DNA from 2 places in the Pseudomonas sp. 210_17 TE3656 genome. Region 2 is predicted to be linked to the other one. Evidence: predicted binding sites of a transcription regulator. Region 2 holds the regulator's gene; the other holds the start of a gene.

Region 1 (7,749 bases), 2.8 Mb from region 2:
TTTCGGCACGCTTTGCCACTGGCTGGTGCAACTGATCAACCTGGTCAGCGGCAACCTTGACCGGGTTGGCGGTGCCTTGTGCACGCAGCCGGCGGTGGATCTGGTCGCGAGCACCGCAGGTGGCCATTTCAACGCGTGGCAGAGCCGGGTCTCCGGCTTGCCGGAGTACGGAGGTGAGCTGCCGGTGGTGGCGCTGGCCGAAGAGATGCTGTGCGAAGGGGAGGGGCAGGTACGCGCCCTGGTGACCGTGGCCGGCAACCCGGTGTTGTCCACGCCCAACGGCCGGCAGCTGGAGCGTGCGCTGGGCGGGCTTGAGTTCATGCTCAGCATTGACCTCTACATCAACGAAACCACGCGTTACGCCGACCTGATCCTGCCGTCCACCTCGGCGCTGGAGAACGATCACTACGACACCACCTTCAACCTGTTGGCGGTGCGCAATATCAGCCGCTTCAACCGGGCGATACTGCCCAAACCGGAAGGCGCGCTGCATGACTGGGAGATCTTCGTGGGCCTGGCCAAGGCCTACGCCGCACTCAGCGACAAACCTCTGAAGCCCACTGTACCTCCGGCGCAGATGATCGATAGCGGCTTGCGCCTTGGACCTTATGGCGAGCGTTCGGCCTTCAAACTATCGATAGAGACCTTGGCTGAGTACCCTCACGGTATTGATCTGGGGCCGCTGCAACCGAACCTCGCTGGCCGTCTGAAAACTGCCAACCAGCGCATCCAGGCGGCACCTGCGCAGATTCTTGGCGATTTGCAGCGATTTGCCGCTCAGCAGCCGGCCGAGCCTGGGCAGTTGCTGTTGATCGGTCGCCGACATGTACGCAGTAACAATTCCTGGATGCACAACTATCACCGTCTGGTGAAGGGTAAACCGCGTCATCAACTGTTGATGCACCCGGATGACCTGGCAGGGCGGCAGTTGCAGGATGGGCAGCGGGTCAGGGTCAGTTCGCGGGTCGGCAGCATTGAGGTCGAGGTGCAGGCTTGCAGCGATCTGATGCCCGGGGTGGTCAGCCTGCCTCATGGCTTTGGTCATGCCCGTGCAGGCGTGCGTATGGACATTGCCTGCAGCCAGCCTGGCGCCAGTGCCAATGACCTGACCGATGAGCGCCAAGTGGATGCCGTTTCAGGCAATGCAGCGCTCAATGGCGTGCCGGTGCAGGTGGTTGCCGCCTGATATCGGCAAGGCCGAGCGTCAAGCTCGGCTTTCCGATACAATGCGTCACCGTGCCGACAACCAGGTCGGAAAGTTCAGCCGCGAGGTGCTTCATGGATATCATTGAAACAATCAAAGAGCAGATTGCTAACAACACCATTCTGCTTTACATGAAAGGCTCGCCGAATGCCCCGCAGTGCGGCTTTTCGGCCAAGGCGGCGCAAGCCGTGATGGGTTGTGGCGAGAAATTCGCTTACGTGGATATCCTGCAGAACCCGGAAATCCGCGCCAACCTGCCAAAATATGCCAACTGGCCGACTTTCCCACAGCTGTGGGTTGCCGGTGAGCTGGTTGGCGGTTCCGACATCATGGCTGAAATGTTTGCCAACGGCGAACTGCAGACCCTGATCAAGGAAGCTGCAGCCAAGGCTGAGGCGGCCAAGGCCTGATTACAGGTTTGGTCAAAAAAAAGCCCCGCAATGCGGGGCTTTTTCATTTGCAGCGGGTCAGGCGAAGTTACTCGCCCATCTGCGACTGCAGGTAGTTTTCCAGACCGACTTTGTCGATCAGGCTCAGCTGGGTTTCCAGCCAGTCGATATGCTCTTCCTCGGACTCGAGGATGTCTTCAAGCAGCTCGCGGCTGCCGAAGTCGCCAACGGTTTCACAGTGGGCGATAGCGGCCTTGAGGTCGGCCAGACCTTTCTGCTCGATTTTCAGGTCGCATTCGAGCATTTCTTTGGTGTGTTCACCAATCAGCAGCTTGCCCAGGTCCTGGACGTTGGGAATGCCTTCGAGAAACAGAATACGCTTGATCAGTTTGTCAGCGTGCTTCATTTCATCGATGGATTCCTTGTACTCGTGCTTGCCGAGCTTATCCAGACCCCAGTCTTCATACATGCGCGCATGCAGGAAGTATTGGTTGATTGCGACCAGCTCGTTTCCGAGGATCTTGTTGAGATGCTGGATGACGCTAACGTCGCCTTTCATGATGGGGTCCTGCCCTATAAGTGTGTCTATAAGCAAGAGTTTGAGCCCCGTAACTTCGACTGTCAAACCTAAGTTATTGAATAATAAATGAAAATTAATCGGAATAAGAATGTTTGTGTTCCGCGTTATACCCCTAACTTATTGAATTACAGGCATAAAAAAACCGGACACGGGGTCCGGTTCTTGGAATGGGCTGTTTTTACGCTGCAGTAAATTCCACAGGGTAGGGCAAGATAGCCTGGCTGACCTGCAGTTCGGTCAGGGTTTCACGCACAACCTGCTTGGCCAGGCAGGCACATTTGCCACACTGGCTCGCCACGTTGGTGGCGCTTCTGACTTCCTTGTAGCTGCAGCATCCTTCATAGATCGCATCGCGGATCTGTCCGTCGGTTACACCAACACAAAGACACACATACATAGGGCAGACCATCGCTGGTAAAGGCTCAATGCGAAGAAGCTTAATGTTAATGAGAATGCTTGTCAAAGCACAATATGCCGAACTTTGCGCCAGAGCGACCAGCGGCAGCTTTCGAAGGTGCAGAGCCTGAAATTCGGCGAGCAGCGTCAGGCGGTGTATCATGGCCGACCTTTGCTCTGTCAGGTGGCTTATGCCAGCCTGCACAGCTGTTTCAACCATCAGGAGATATCGAATGAGCGTACTCGTTGGCAAAACTGCCCCGGACTTCACTGTTCCAGCCGTACTGGGCAATGGCGAAATCGTCGACAGCTTCAACCTGGCTTCGGCCATCAAAGGCAAGTACGGCCTGGTGTTCTTCTACCCGCTGGACTTCACCTTCGTCTGCCCGTCCGAGCTGATCGCTCTGGATCACCGCATGGCTGAGTTCCGCGACCGTAACGTTGAAGTGATCGCAGTGTCGATCGACTCGCACTTCACCCACAACGCCTGGCGCAACACCCCGATCAATGCCGGTGGCATCGGTCAGGTGCAGTACATCATGGCTGCTGACATGAAGCACGAAATCGCCAAGGCCTACGACGTTGAGTCCGAAGGCGGCGTTGCTTTCCGTGGCGCGTTCCTGATCGACGACAAAGGCGTTGTCCGTTCGCAGATCGTCAACGACCTGCCACTGGGCCGCAACATGGACGAGCTGCTGCGTCTGGTCGACGCCCTGCAATTCCATGAAGAGCACGGCGAAGTCTGCCCTGCCAACTGGAAAAAAGGCGACAAGGGCATGACCGCTTCGCCTGAAGGCGTTGCTGCTTACCTGAGCGAGAACGCTGGCAAGCTGTAATAGCGAGCGACAAAAAAAAAACCGGCCTTGATGGCCGGTTTTTTTATGGGTTCAGCAAGGCGTCAGTCGTTGAAGTCCTGCCAGCCACCCATTTCCTTCCAGCGATTGACGATGCCGCAGAACAGCTCGGCAGTCTTCTCGGTGTCGTAACGGGCCGAGTGGGCCTCACGACCGTCGAAATCGATGTCGGCACTCTGGCAGGCACGGGCCAGCACGGTCTGGCCGTAGGCAAGACCGGCCAGGGTCGCGGTGTCGAAACTGGAGAACGGATGAAACGGGTTGCGTTTCATATCGTGGCGCGCCACCGCCGCGTTGAGGAAGCCAAGGTCAAAGCTGCTGTTATGGCCCACCAGGATCGCCCGCTTGCAGCCATTGGCCTTGAGCGCCTTGCGCACGCCACGGAAGATATCGGTCAGCGCTGACTCTTCGCTGACGGCCATGCGCAGTGGGTGATCGAGCTTGATCCCGGTGAACTCCAGGGCGGCCTGTTCGATGTTGGCACCTTCGAACGGTTCGACGCGGAAGAAGTAGGTGTGCTCCGGGAACAGGAAGCCTTTTTCATCCATGCCGATGGTTACTGCGGCAATTTCCAGCAGGGCGTCGGTAGCGCTGTTGAAACCACCGGTCTCGACATCCACTACAACCGGCAGGTAACCACGAAAACGTTCAGCCATCGGGTGGCGTGGGCCACCGCTTGGACCATCCTGGTCGTCGTACAGATCTTCACTCACGCAGTTTCCTCCAGCAGGCGCCAGCGCAGTTGTTCACCGGCGCGCAGCGGGATAACGGTCTGCTCGCCGAACGGCAAGCTGCTTGGGGCGGTCCAGTCTTCACGAACCAGGGTAATGGTGTCGGTGTTGCGCGGCAGGCCGTAGAAGTCCGGGCCGTGCTTGCTGGCAAAACCTTCGAGCTTGTCCAGCGCGTTGCGCTGTTCGAACGCTTCGGCGTACATCTCGATGGCGGCGTAGGCGGTGTAGCAGCCGGCGCAGCCACAGGCCGCTTCTTTGGCGTGACGGGCGTGGGGCGCCGAGTCGGTACCGAGGAAGAACTTGCTGCTGCCGCTGGTGGCTGCGTCCAGCAAGGCCACCTGGTGGGTGTTGCGCTTGAGGATCGGCAGGCAATAGAAGTGCGGACGAATACCGCCGACCAGCATGTGGTTGCGGTTATACAGCAGGTGCTGGGCGGTGATGGTCGCGCCGACGTTGGCCGGAGCCTCGTTGACGAACTGCACGGCATCGCTGGTGGTGATGTGCTCGAAGACCACTTTCAGGGTCGGGAAGCGTTCGACGACACGGCGCAGATGCTCGTCGATGAACAGCTTCTCGCGGTCGAACACGTCGATCTCGCTACGGGTCACTTCACCGTGCACCAGCAGCGGCATGCCGATTTCGGCCATGGCTTCGAGTGCCGGGAAAATGTTGTCGATGCTGGTAACGCCGGAATCGGAGTTGGTCGTCGCGCCGGCCGGATACAGCTTGGCGGCATGCACGAAACCTGTAGCCTTGGCTGCGCGGACTTCTTCGGGCTGGGTACGGTCAGTGAGGTACAGCACCATCAGCGGTTCGAAGCGGCTACCGGCCGGACGTGCGGCCAGGATGCGCTCGCGATAGGCGCCGGCTTCGGCGGCATTGCGCACTGGCGGTACCAGGTTGGGCATGATGATTGCGCGAGCAAAGGTGCGCGCAACGTCGCCAACGGTGTGGGGCAAGACGGCGCCATCACGAAGATGGATGTGCCAGTCATCGGGACGCAGGAGGGTCAGGCGGTCGGACATTGGGGATTCCAGGCGGGTCGAACTCAAGGTGAATGCTACCGGAAAAGCCGGGTCCGAGCACTCGCTATCAAGTTTTGCCACGCCTGACCGATAGCCTGCGGGTATACCGTGAAAATCTGTGGAGCCGCCCGTGCGCCAGCGTTATCTAGCCCTACTCAGCCTGTTTGCCTGCTTGCCGGCGACGGCACTCACTTTCCAGACCCGTCTGGAGAATATTGAGTGGAAGGTCGAAGGCGATCAGTTCGAATGCCGCCTGGTCCAGCCGGTTGCCGATTTCGGTAGTGGTGAGTTCGTGCGCCGTGCCGGTGAACAGGCGACGTTTCAATTGCGTTCGAGCAGCAATGTCCTGGGTACAGGATCTGCAACCCTGCTGGCTGCCGCAGCGCCCTGGCAGCCAGGCCGTGGCGATATCAACCTGGGCTCGGTGCGCATGGCCCGTAGCGGCGTGCTGTTTACCAGCTCTCAAGGGCAGGCCAGCCGTCTGATCAATGGTCTGCTCGACGGCCGCAGTACCGTGGTTCGCAACTATGCCGGTGAAGCCGGGCGAGCGATGGAAGTGCGCCTGTTGCCGGTAAAATTCAGCAAGGCCTACAGCGATTACCAGGTCTGCGCCGCCAAGCTGCTGCCAATGAATTACGACCAGGTGCGCCAGGCACGGGTCGATTTCCCTGGGGGCGGGATTGAACTGGACGCCAATGCCAAGGCGCGTCTGGACGTGATCCTGGAGTTTCTCAAGGCCGATCCTACGGTCAACCGCATCGAGCTTGACGGTCACTCCGACAACAGTGGCAATCGCCTGACCAATCGTGATCTGTCCCGACGCCGGGCCTTGGCGGTAATGGAGTACTTCAAGGCGCATGGCATTGCCGAAGATCAGATCAGCGTACGCTTCCACGGTGAGCGCTACCCGCTGGCCGCCAACAACTCGGCCGCCAACCGCGCGCGCAATCGCCGGGTGAATATTCAGCTCGATCGGGTAACCCCGGTTGAAACAGCGTCAGAAAAAGCCCCGGAAACACCAGCAGCCCCCGCGGCGCAAACGGAAACTGGCAAGCCATCGATCAAGTCGTGAGGTGCGACCGTCCGTCGCGCTCTCGACAGTTCCTGTCGCTTTGTCGTCACAAGCTGTCGCCCCACTGTAATTTTTGCGGCAAGGCCGGTAGAATCGACGGCTTTCCGTACAACCCCGTGGAGTGATGGCATGGCGGACGTAAAAAAGGTCGTACTGGCGTATTCCGGCGGCCTTGATACTTCGGTGATTCTCAAGTGGCTGCAGGATACCTACAACTGTGAAGTGGTGACTTTCACTGCCGACCTGGGGCAGGGCGAAGAGGTCGAACCGGCCCGCGCCAAGGCTCAGGCCATGGGCGTGAAAGAAATCTACATCGATGACCTGCGCGAAGAGTTCGTGCGCGACTTCGTTTTCCCGATGTTCCGCGCTAACACCGTTTACGAAGGCGAGTACCTGCTGGGTACTTCCATCGCTCGTCCGCTTATCGCCAAGCGTCTGATCGAAATCGCCAATGAAACCGGCGCCGACGCCATTTCCCATGGTGCTACCGGCAAGGGTAACGACCAGGTGCGCTTCGAACTGGGTGCCTATGCACTCAAGCCGGGCGTCAAGGTTATCGCTCCATGGCGTGAATGGGACCTGCTGTCCCGTGAAAAACTCATGGACTATGCCGAAAAGCACGGTATCCCGATCGAGCGTCACGGCAAGAAAAAATCGCCTTATTCGATGGACGCCAACCTGCTGCACATCTCCTATGAAGGTGGCGTGCTGGAGGATACCTGGACCGAACACGAAGAAGACATGTGGAAGTGGACCAAGTCGCCAGAGGCTGCGCCGGACGTTCCTACCTACCTGGAACTGACTTACCGCAACGGTGACATCGTTGCCCTGGACGGCGTTGAAATGTCGCCGGCCACCGTATTGGCCACCCTCAACCGCATTGGCGGCGAGAACGGCATCGGTCGTCTGGACATCGTCGAAAACCGCTATGTCGGCATGAAGTCCCGTGGCTGCTACGAGACCCCGGGCGGCACCATCATGCTGCGCGCGCACCGGGCGATCGAGTCGATCACCCTGGATCGTGAAGTCGCTCACCTGAAAGACGAGCTGATGGTCAAGTACGCCAGCCTGATCTACACCGGCTACTGGTGGAGCCCGGAGCGTCTGATGCTGCAGCAGATGATCGACGCCTCCCAGGTCAATGTGAACGGTGTCGTGCGCCTGAAACTGTACAAGGGCAACGTGATCGTCACTGGCCGTAAGTCCGATGACTCGCTGTTCGACGCCAACATCGCAACCTTCGAAGAAGATGGCGGCGCTTACAACCAGGCCGACGCAGCGGGCTTCATCAAGCTCAACGCCCTGCGTATGCGCATTGCTGCAAACAAGGGTCGTTCGCTGCTCTGAACGATGCCTTGAATGAAAACCCCGGCCTGGTCCGGGGTTTTTTTTAGTTGTTGATCGGCTGGGTTGCCAGTGTTGTCTGGATGCCTGTCTCCAGGTTGATTAGTGTCCAGGTGTTGCACAATGGGTGGGTCTGGTCCAATGCCAGCATGGC
Region 2 (7,749 bases):
TTCGCCCAAGGCGCTGGGGGTATCGGCGGGGATCATGATCGTCATGGGCCTGGTGCCGGGCATGCCGCACTTCGCCTTCCTGAGCCTGGGGCTGGTGGCCGCTGGCGGTGCCTATTGGCTGTGGCGCAAGCAGAACCTGGCCAAGGTCAAAGCCCAGGAAGAAGTTCAGCGCCAGCAGGACCTGTTGCCCTCGCCGCAGCGCGCCATGGAAACCAAGGAACTGGGCTGGGACGATGTCACGCCGATCGATATGATCGGCCTGGAGGTCGGCTATCGGTTGATTCCCCTGGTCGACCGCAATCAGGGTGGGCAGTTGCTGGCGCGGATCAAGGGGGTGCGCAAAAAGCTCTCCCAGGACCTGGGTTTTCTCATGCCCACGGTGCATATCCGTGACAACCTCGACCTGGCGCCCAGTGCCTATCGCCTGACCCTGATGGGGGTGATCCTGGCCGAAGCCGAGATCTATCCGGACCGCGAGCTGGCCATCAACCCCGGGCAGGTCTTTGGCACCCTCAACGGTATTGCCGCCCGCGACCCGGCGTTCGGGCTGGAAGCGGTGTGGATCGATGTCAATCAGCGCAGTCAGGCGCAATCGCTGGGTTACACCGTGGTGGATGCCAGTACCGTGGTTGCGACCCACCTGAACCAGATTCTGCACAAGCACTGCCACGAACTGATTGGCCACGAGGAAGTCCAACAACTGCTGCAGGTGTTGGCCAAGGCCTCGCCCAAGCTTGCCGAAGAGTTGGTGCCGGGCGTCATTTCGTTGTCGGGGCTGCTCAAGGTCCTGCAGGCGTTGCTCGCCGAGCAGGTGCCGGTGCGTGATATCCGCAGCATTGCCGAAGCTATCGCCAACAATGCGGTCAAGAGTCAAGATACCGCCGCGCTGGTGGCGGTGGTGCGCGTCGGATTGTGTCGCGCTATCGTGCAAAGCATTGTCGGCGTTGAGTCCGAGCTGCCTGTGATCACCCTTGAGCCAAGGTTGGAACAGATTTTGCTCAATAGTCTGCAAAGGGCCGGGCAAGGTCAGGAAGACGGTGTTCTTCTTGAGCCGAGCATGGCCGAAAAGCTTCAGCGTTCGTTGATCGAGGCTGCCCAGCGTCAAGAGATGCAAGGGCAACCGGCGATCCTGCTGGTCGCAGGACCGGTACGGGCGATGCTGTCGCGCTTCGGCCGCCTGGCTGTACCGAATTTGCATGTTTTGGCGTATCAGGAAATACCTGACAACAAGCAAGTTACCATCGTTGCCACAGTAGGCCCCAACGGCTGAGGTAGTGGGTTATGCAAGTTAAGCGTTTTTTCGCCGCCGATATGCGTCAGGCCATGAAGCTGGTTCGAGATGAGCTGGGGGCTGATGCCGCCATCATCGGCAACCGACGGATTGCTGGCGGTGTCGAGCTGACGGCTGCGCTGGACTACAAGCTGTCCGCCCTGGCGCCACGGGTTCCGAATGTCGAGCTCGAAGATGAACTGCGCAAGACCCAGTCGCGCATCGTCACCGCCCAGGCCGAGCTCAGTAGCCGCAGCGAAAGCGAAGACGGCAACCGCCAGCTGTTTGCCGGCTTGCCGCTGACCGCCTCCGAGCCGCTGGTCGAGACGCCTGTGGAGACGCCGGTGGCACCGGTTGCCGCGGCTGCCGCGCCGGTTGATCCGCGCCTGTTCGATGCCATGCGCTCCGAGCTCAGCGGCCTGCGCGAGTTGCTCGAAGTTCAGCTCGGTTCGCTGGCCTGGAGTCAGCTGCAGGGTAACCAGCCGCAGCAGGCCAACCTCTGGCGCCGTTTGCAGCGTATCGGTCTGTCCGGCCCGCTGGCGCATGAGCTGCTGGCGCAGATCGCCGGCATCGAAGAGCCTCGTCATGCCTGGCGCATGCTGCTCGCGCATCTGGCGCGGCGTATCGATGTGCCGGAAGTCGAGCCGATCGAAGAGGGCGGCGTGATCGCCATGGTCGGGCCGGCGGGCATGGGCAAGACCACCACCCTGGCCAAACTGGCGGCGCGTTATGTGCTCAAGTATGGCGCGCAGAATCTGGCGCTGGTGAGCATGGACAGTTTTCGCATCGGTGCTCAGGAGCAGCTCAAGACCCTGGGGCGGATCCTCAATGTCTCGGTGACCCACGTCGATCCCGGCCAGTCGCTGGCCCAGGCGCTGGAGCCGTTGCTGCGCAAGCGTGTGGTGCTGATCGATACCGCTGGCCTGCAAGCCAGTGATCCGGCCCTGCGCATGCAGCTGGAAACCCTGGCAGGACGCGGTATTGCGTCTAAAAATTATCTGGTGCTGGCGACGACCAGCCAGAAGCAGGTGCTCACTGCCGCCTATCACAGCTACAAGCGCTGCGGGCTGGCCGGGTGCATCCTGACCAAGCTTGATGAAACGGCCTGCCTCGGCGAAGTCCTGAGCCTGGCCATCAGTCACGAATTGCCAGTGGCCTATCTAACCGATGGGCCGCGCATTCCTGACGATCTGCACCTGCCGCGCCGGCACCAGCTGGTCAGCCGCGCGGTGAGTGTGCAGATGCAGGACGAGCCCAGCGAAGAGGCAATGGCCGATATGTTCGCTGATCTCTACCACAGCCCCGGCAAGCGTGTTGGCTGAGGTGATTGTGAAGACGTTGCAAAGTATCTGCATTGATGGACTGCCAGGCATTTTTCAGGTGTTGAAAGCGCAGCCGGTCATGTGGCCTCGGTCTAAGCAAGACAAGGTAATGAACAAACATGGGTAGCATGCATCCCGTACAGGTGATCGCCGTGACTGGCGGCAAAGGTGGCGTCGGCAAGACCAATGTGTCGGTGAACCTGTCATTGGCGCTGGCAGAGCTTGGCCGTCGGGTCATGCTGCTGGATGCCGACCTGGGCCTGGCCAACGTCGACGTATTGCTCGGCCTGACGCCCAAGCGCACCCTGGCCGACGTGATTGAGGGCCGCTGCGAGCTGCGCGATGTGCTGCTGCAGGGGCCGGGTGGCGTGCGCATTGTGCCCGCCGCTTCCGGCACGCAGAGCATGGTGCACCTGGCGCCTGCCCAGCATGCAGGTCTGATTCAGGCCTTCAGCGAGATCGGCGACAACCTCGATGTGCTGGTGATCGATACCGCTGCCGGTATTGGTGACTCGGTAGTCAGTTTCGTCCGCGCAGCCCAGGAAGTGCTGTTGGTGGTGTGCGACGAACCGACCTCGATCACCGACGCCTACGCGCTGATCAAGCTGCTCAACCGCGATTACGGCATGAACCGCTTCCGGGTCCTGGCCAACATGGCGCAAAGCCCGCAGGAAGGGCGCAACCTGTTCGCCAAGTTGACCAAGGTCACTGATCGCTTCCTCGACGTTGCCCTACAATACGTCGGCGCGGTGCCTTACGACGAGTGTGTGCGCAAGGCGGTGCAAAAGCAGCGAGCGGTCTATGAAGCCTTTCCGCGTTCCAAGTGCGCGCTGGCATTCAAGGCCATTGCCCAGAAGGTCGATACCTGGCCGCTGCCTGCCAACCCGCGTGGTCACCTGGAGTTTTTTGTCGAACGCCTGGTGCAGCCGACGAGCGCGGGACCTGTGCTATGAACGCCAGCGGATACCGGATGTACAGCAACGCGTCTCGCGATGGTCAGTACGAGTTGATCGAGCGCTACGCGCCGTTGGTCAAGCGTATCGCCTATCACTTGCTGGCGCGTTTGCCGGCCAGTGTCCAGGTCGAGGATCTGATCCAGGCCGGCATGATCGGCCTACTCGAAGTCAGCAACAAGTATGACGCGAGCAAGGGTGCCAGTTTTGAGACCTACGCCGGTATCCGTATCCGTGGGGCAATGCTTGACGAAGTACGTAAAGGGGACTGGGCTCCGCGCTCGGTCCACCGCAATACCCGCATGGTCAGTGACGCGATTCGTGCAATTGAAGCAAAAACCGGCCGTGACGCTAAAGATCACGAGGTTGCTGCCGAACTTCAATTGAGTCTCGATGATTACTACGGGATTTTGAATGACACCCTGGGCAGCCGCCTGTTCAGTTTCGACGACCTGTTACAGGACGGCGAACATGAAGGCCTGCACGAGGACGGCGCCAGTGCCCAGCTCGAGCCTTCGCGCGATCTGGAAGACGAGCGTTTTCAGGCAGCCCTGGCCGATGCCATCGCCAACCTGCCTGAACGCGAGCGTCTGGTCCTGGCGCTGTACTACGACGAAGAGCTGAACCTCAAGGAAATCGGTGAGGTCCTGGGTGTCAGCGAGTCGCGCGTCAGCCAGTTGCACAGCCAGTGCGCGGCGCGTTTGCGTGGTCGCCTGGGGGAATGGCGGGCGCGTTGAACGCAGGTTCAATGCAGTCGCGAAATGTAGTGCCCGAATTGATTGAATGCGCGTTCAGCGCTGAGCGCGTTAAAGACTGCTTGGAGGTCTAATTGAACAAAGACATGAAAATCCTCATCGTCGACGATTTTTCGACGATGCGGCGGATCATCAAGAACCTGCTGCGTGACCTGGGCTTCACCAATACCCAGGAAGCCGATGACGGCAACACGGCGCTGCCGATGCTCGAAAGCGGTCATTTCGATTTTCTCGTGACCGACTGGAACATGCCGGGCATGTCCGGTATCGACCTGCTGCGCAAAGTGCGTGCCGACGAGCGCCTCAAGCACCTGCCGGTGCTGATGGTGACTGCCGAAGCCAAGCGCGAGCAGATCATCGAAGCGGCCCAGGCCGGCGTCAACGGCTATGTGGTCAAGCCGTTCACTGCCCAGGTGCTGAAAGAAAAGATCGAGAAGATCTTCGAGCGCGTCAACAGCTAAGACACGCCACGGGGGCGCTATGGAGCAAACACATTCATCGTTGGACGGCTTCGAGTCGACACTGAAGAAGCATGCCCACGAACTGGTCGACAGTCTCGAGCGGGGCAAATTCGGCGACGCGGTGCAACTGATCCATCAGCTGAACCAGACCCGTGACCGTGGCCTGTACCAGGAAGTCGGCAAGCTTACGCGTGAGCTGCACAGTGCGATCGTCAGTTTCCAGATCGATCCGCAAATGCCGCAGGCCGAGGAAGTCTCGCAGATCACCGATGCGACCGAGCGCCTGTCCTATGTGGTCAAGCTGACCGAGGGCGCGGCGAACCGGACCATGGATCTGGTCGAGGAGAGCACCCCGGTCCTCCACGAGCTGAGTGACGAAGCCCGCGATCTGCGCGCCGACTGGCAGCGCTTCTTGCGCCGTGAAGTGGCCGCGCCGGAGTTCCGCGAGCTGATGCACCGTGTCGACCGTTTCCTGGAGCGTAGTGAGGAAGGCAGCCGCAAGGTCGCCGGCCACCTCAACGACATCCTCCTGGCTCAGGACTATCAGGACCTGACCGGTCAGGTGATCAAACGTGTCACGGCACTGGTCACCGAAGTAGAAAGCAATCTGCTCAAGCTCGTGCTGATGGCCAGTCAAGTCGACCGCTTTGCCGGTATCGAACATGACCACCAGCAGCTGCGCGCTGAAAAAGATCAAGAAAAACATCCGACTCGGGGTGAAGGTCCACAGATTCATGCCGATAAACGTGAAGACGTTGTGTCCGGTCAGGACGATGTCGACGATCTGCTGTCCAGTCTGGGTTTTTAGGGAGCACGTTTAATGAGCTTCGGCGCCGATGAAGAAATCCTTCAGGATTTCCTGGTAGAAGCCGGCGAGATTCTTGAGCAACTGTCCGAGCAACTGGTCGAGCTGGAAAGCCGTCCGGATGATGCCGATCTGCTCAATGCGATCTTTCGCGGTTTTCACACTGTAAAAGGGGGCGCCGGCTTCCTCCAGCTCAACGAGCTGGTGGAGTGCTGCCACATCGCCGAAAACGTCTTCGACATCCTGCGCAAGGGTGAGCGACGCGTCGATGCCGAACTGATGGACGTGGTCCTGGAAGCCCTGGACACGGTCAACAGCATGTTCGGCCAGGTGCGCGAGCGCAGCGATATCACGCCGGCCACGCCTGAGCTGCTGGCGGCCTTGTCGCGTCTGGCTGAACCTGCTCCGGTCGCCGCAGCTGAGCCGGTGCTGGAGCAGGCGCCAGAAGCGCCCGCCGAAGCGGACATTACCGATACCGAATTCGAACAGCTGCTCGACTCGCTCAATGCGGTCAAGGCTGAGGCCGAAGCCCAGGTGCAGACGCCGGCTGCGGCCAGCGACGAAATCACCGATGCCGAGTTCGAGTCGCTGCTCGACCAGTTGCACGGCAAGGGCCAGTTTGCTCCTGACAGCGTCAGCGCACCTGCGCCGGTGGCGCAATCCACCCAGAGCGCCAGCGACGAAATCACCGATGATGAGTTCGAGGCGTTGCTTGACCAGTTGCATGGCAAAGGCAGCTTCGCCGCCGATGCCTTGCCGGGTGCAGTAGCGCCCGCTCCAGAGCCGGCCGCTGCGGCGTCGGGCGATCATATTTCCGAGCATGAATTCGAAGCCTTGCTCGATGAGCTGCACGGCAAGGGCAAGTTCGCCGCGGACAGCGTTGCAACGGCCGCTGCGCCAGCTGCTGCGGTTGCCGCCAAGCCTGCTGCAGCTCCAGCTCCAGCTCCAGCTGTTGCCAAGCCTGCCGCCGCACCCGCTGCCGCCGCACCGGCCAAAGCCGCAGCGCCAGCCCCGGCGCGCCAGGCCGCGCCAGCTGGCGACAAGGCCGCCAGCGAAACGGAAACCACCGTGCGGGTCGATACCGCGCGCCTGGACGAGATCATGAACATGGTCGGCGAACTGGTGCTGGTGCGTAACCGCCTGGTGCGCCTGGGCCTGAACAGCGGCGATGAAGCCATGTCCAAGGCGGTGTCGAACCTCGACGTGGTGACCGCCGACCTGCAGACCGCGGTGATGAAAACCCGCATGCAGCCGATCAAGAAGGTCTTCGGGCGCTTCCCGCGCCTGGTTCGTGACCTGGCCCGGCAGTTGAAGAAAGAGATCAACCTGGAGCTGGTCGGTGAAGAAACCGACCTCGACAAGAACCTCGTCGAAGCCTTGGCCGACCCGTTGGTGCACTTGGTGCGCAACGCCGTCGACCACGGCATCGAAACCCCGGAAGAGCGCGAAGCGGCGGGTAAATCCCGCGGCGGCAAAGTGGTGCTGTCGGCCGAGCAGGAAGGCGATCACATCCTGCTGTCGATCTCCGATGACGGCAAGGGCATGGACGCCAACGTCCTGCGCGCCATTGCGGTCAAGCGCGGGGTGATGGACAAGGATGCCGCCGACCGCCTGAGCGAAACCGAGTGCTACAACCTGATCTTCGCCCCGGGTTTCTCGACCAAGACCGAGATCTCCGATGTCTCCGGGCGCGGCGTGGGCATGGACGTGGTGAAAACCAAGATCTCCCAGCTCAACGGCTCGATCAATATCTACTCGACCAAGGGCCTGGGTTCGAAGATCGTCATCAAGGTGCCGCTGACCCTGGCGATCATGCCGACCCTGATGGTCATGCTCGGCAATCAGGCGTTCGCCTTCCCGCTGGTCAACGTCAACGAGATCTTCCACCTGGACCTGTCGCGCACCAATGTGGTCGACGGCCAGGAAGTGGTCATCGTTCGCGACAAAGCCTTGCCGCTGTTCTACCTCAAGCGCTGGCTGGTCAGTTCCGCCGCTCATGAAGAGCAACGCGAAGGGCACGTGGTGATCCTTTCGGTCGGCACCCAGCGGATCGGCTTCGTCGTCGATCAGTTGGTCGGCCAGGAAGAAGTGGTCATCAAACCGCTGGGCAAGATGCTCCAGGGCACGCCGGGCATGTCGGGCGCCACCATTACCGGTGACGGGCGCATTGCGCTGATCCTCGA

Evidence for each region. The regulator FliA, encoded in region 2, starts transcription of late flagellar genes. The targets are predictions, from matches to a motif close to CTAAAGTTTNNNNNNNNNNNGCCGNTAA.
Region 1: a site for FliA is predicted at 5,246-5,273, ahead of ACVI9W_RS18040 (flagellar protein MotY). Genes of this name have one in related genera too.

The regions. Positions count from the first base shown of each region.
Region 1 is NZ_JBTRBC010000001.1:3,842,245-3,849,993, forward strand. It holds gene ACVI9W_RS18005 (molybdopterin oxidoreductase family protein) at 1-1,186, shown strand, start outside; gene grxD (Grx4 family monothiol glutaredoxin) at 1,279-1,614, shown strand; gene bfr (bacterioferritin) at 1,682-2,152, opposite strand; gene ACVI9W_RS18020 (bacterioferritin-associated ferredoxin) at 2,352-2,570, opposite strand; gene ACVI9W_RS18025 (peroxiredoxin) at 2,803-3,405, shown strand; gene rnt (ribonuclease T) at 3,468-4,136, opposite strand; gene pyrC (dihydroorotase) at 4,133-5,179, opposite strand; gene ACVI9W_RS18040 (flagellar protein MotY) at 5,310-6,251, shown strand; gene ACVI9W_RS18045 (argininosuccinate synthase) at 6,381-7,598, shown strand; gene ACVI9W_RS18050 (hypothetical protein) at 7,642-7,749, opposite strand, start outside.
Region 2 is NZ_JBTRBC010000001.1:1,035,771-1,043,519, reverse strand. It holds gene flhA (flagellar biosynthesis protein FlhA) at 1-1,270, shown strand, start outside; gene flhF (flagellar biosynthesis protein FlhF) at 1,282-2,592, shown strand; gene fleN (flagellar synthesis regulator FleN) at 2,712-3,545, shown strand; gene fliA (RNA polymerase sigma factor FliA) at 3,542-4,282, shown strand; gene ACVI9W_RS04910 (chemotaxis response regulator CheY) at 4,387-4,761, shown strand; gene ACVI9W_RS04905 (protein phosphatase CheZ) at 4,781-5,569, shown strand; gene ACVI9W_RS04900 (chemotaxis protein CheA) at 5,582-7,749, shown strand, end outside.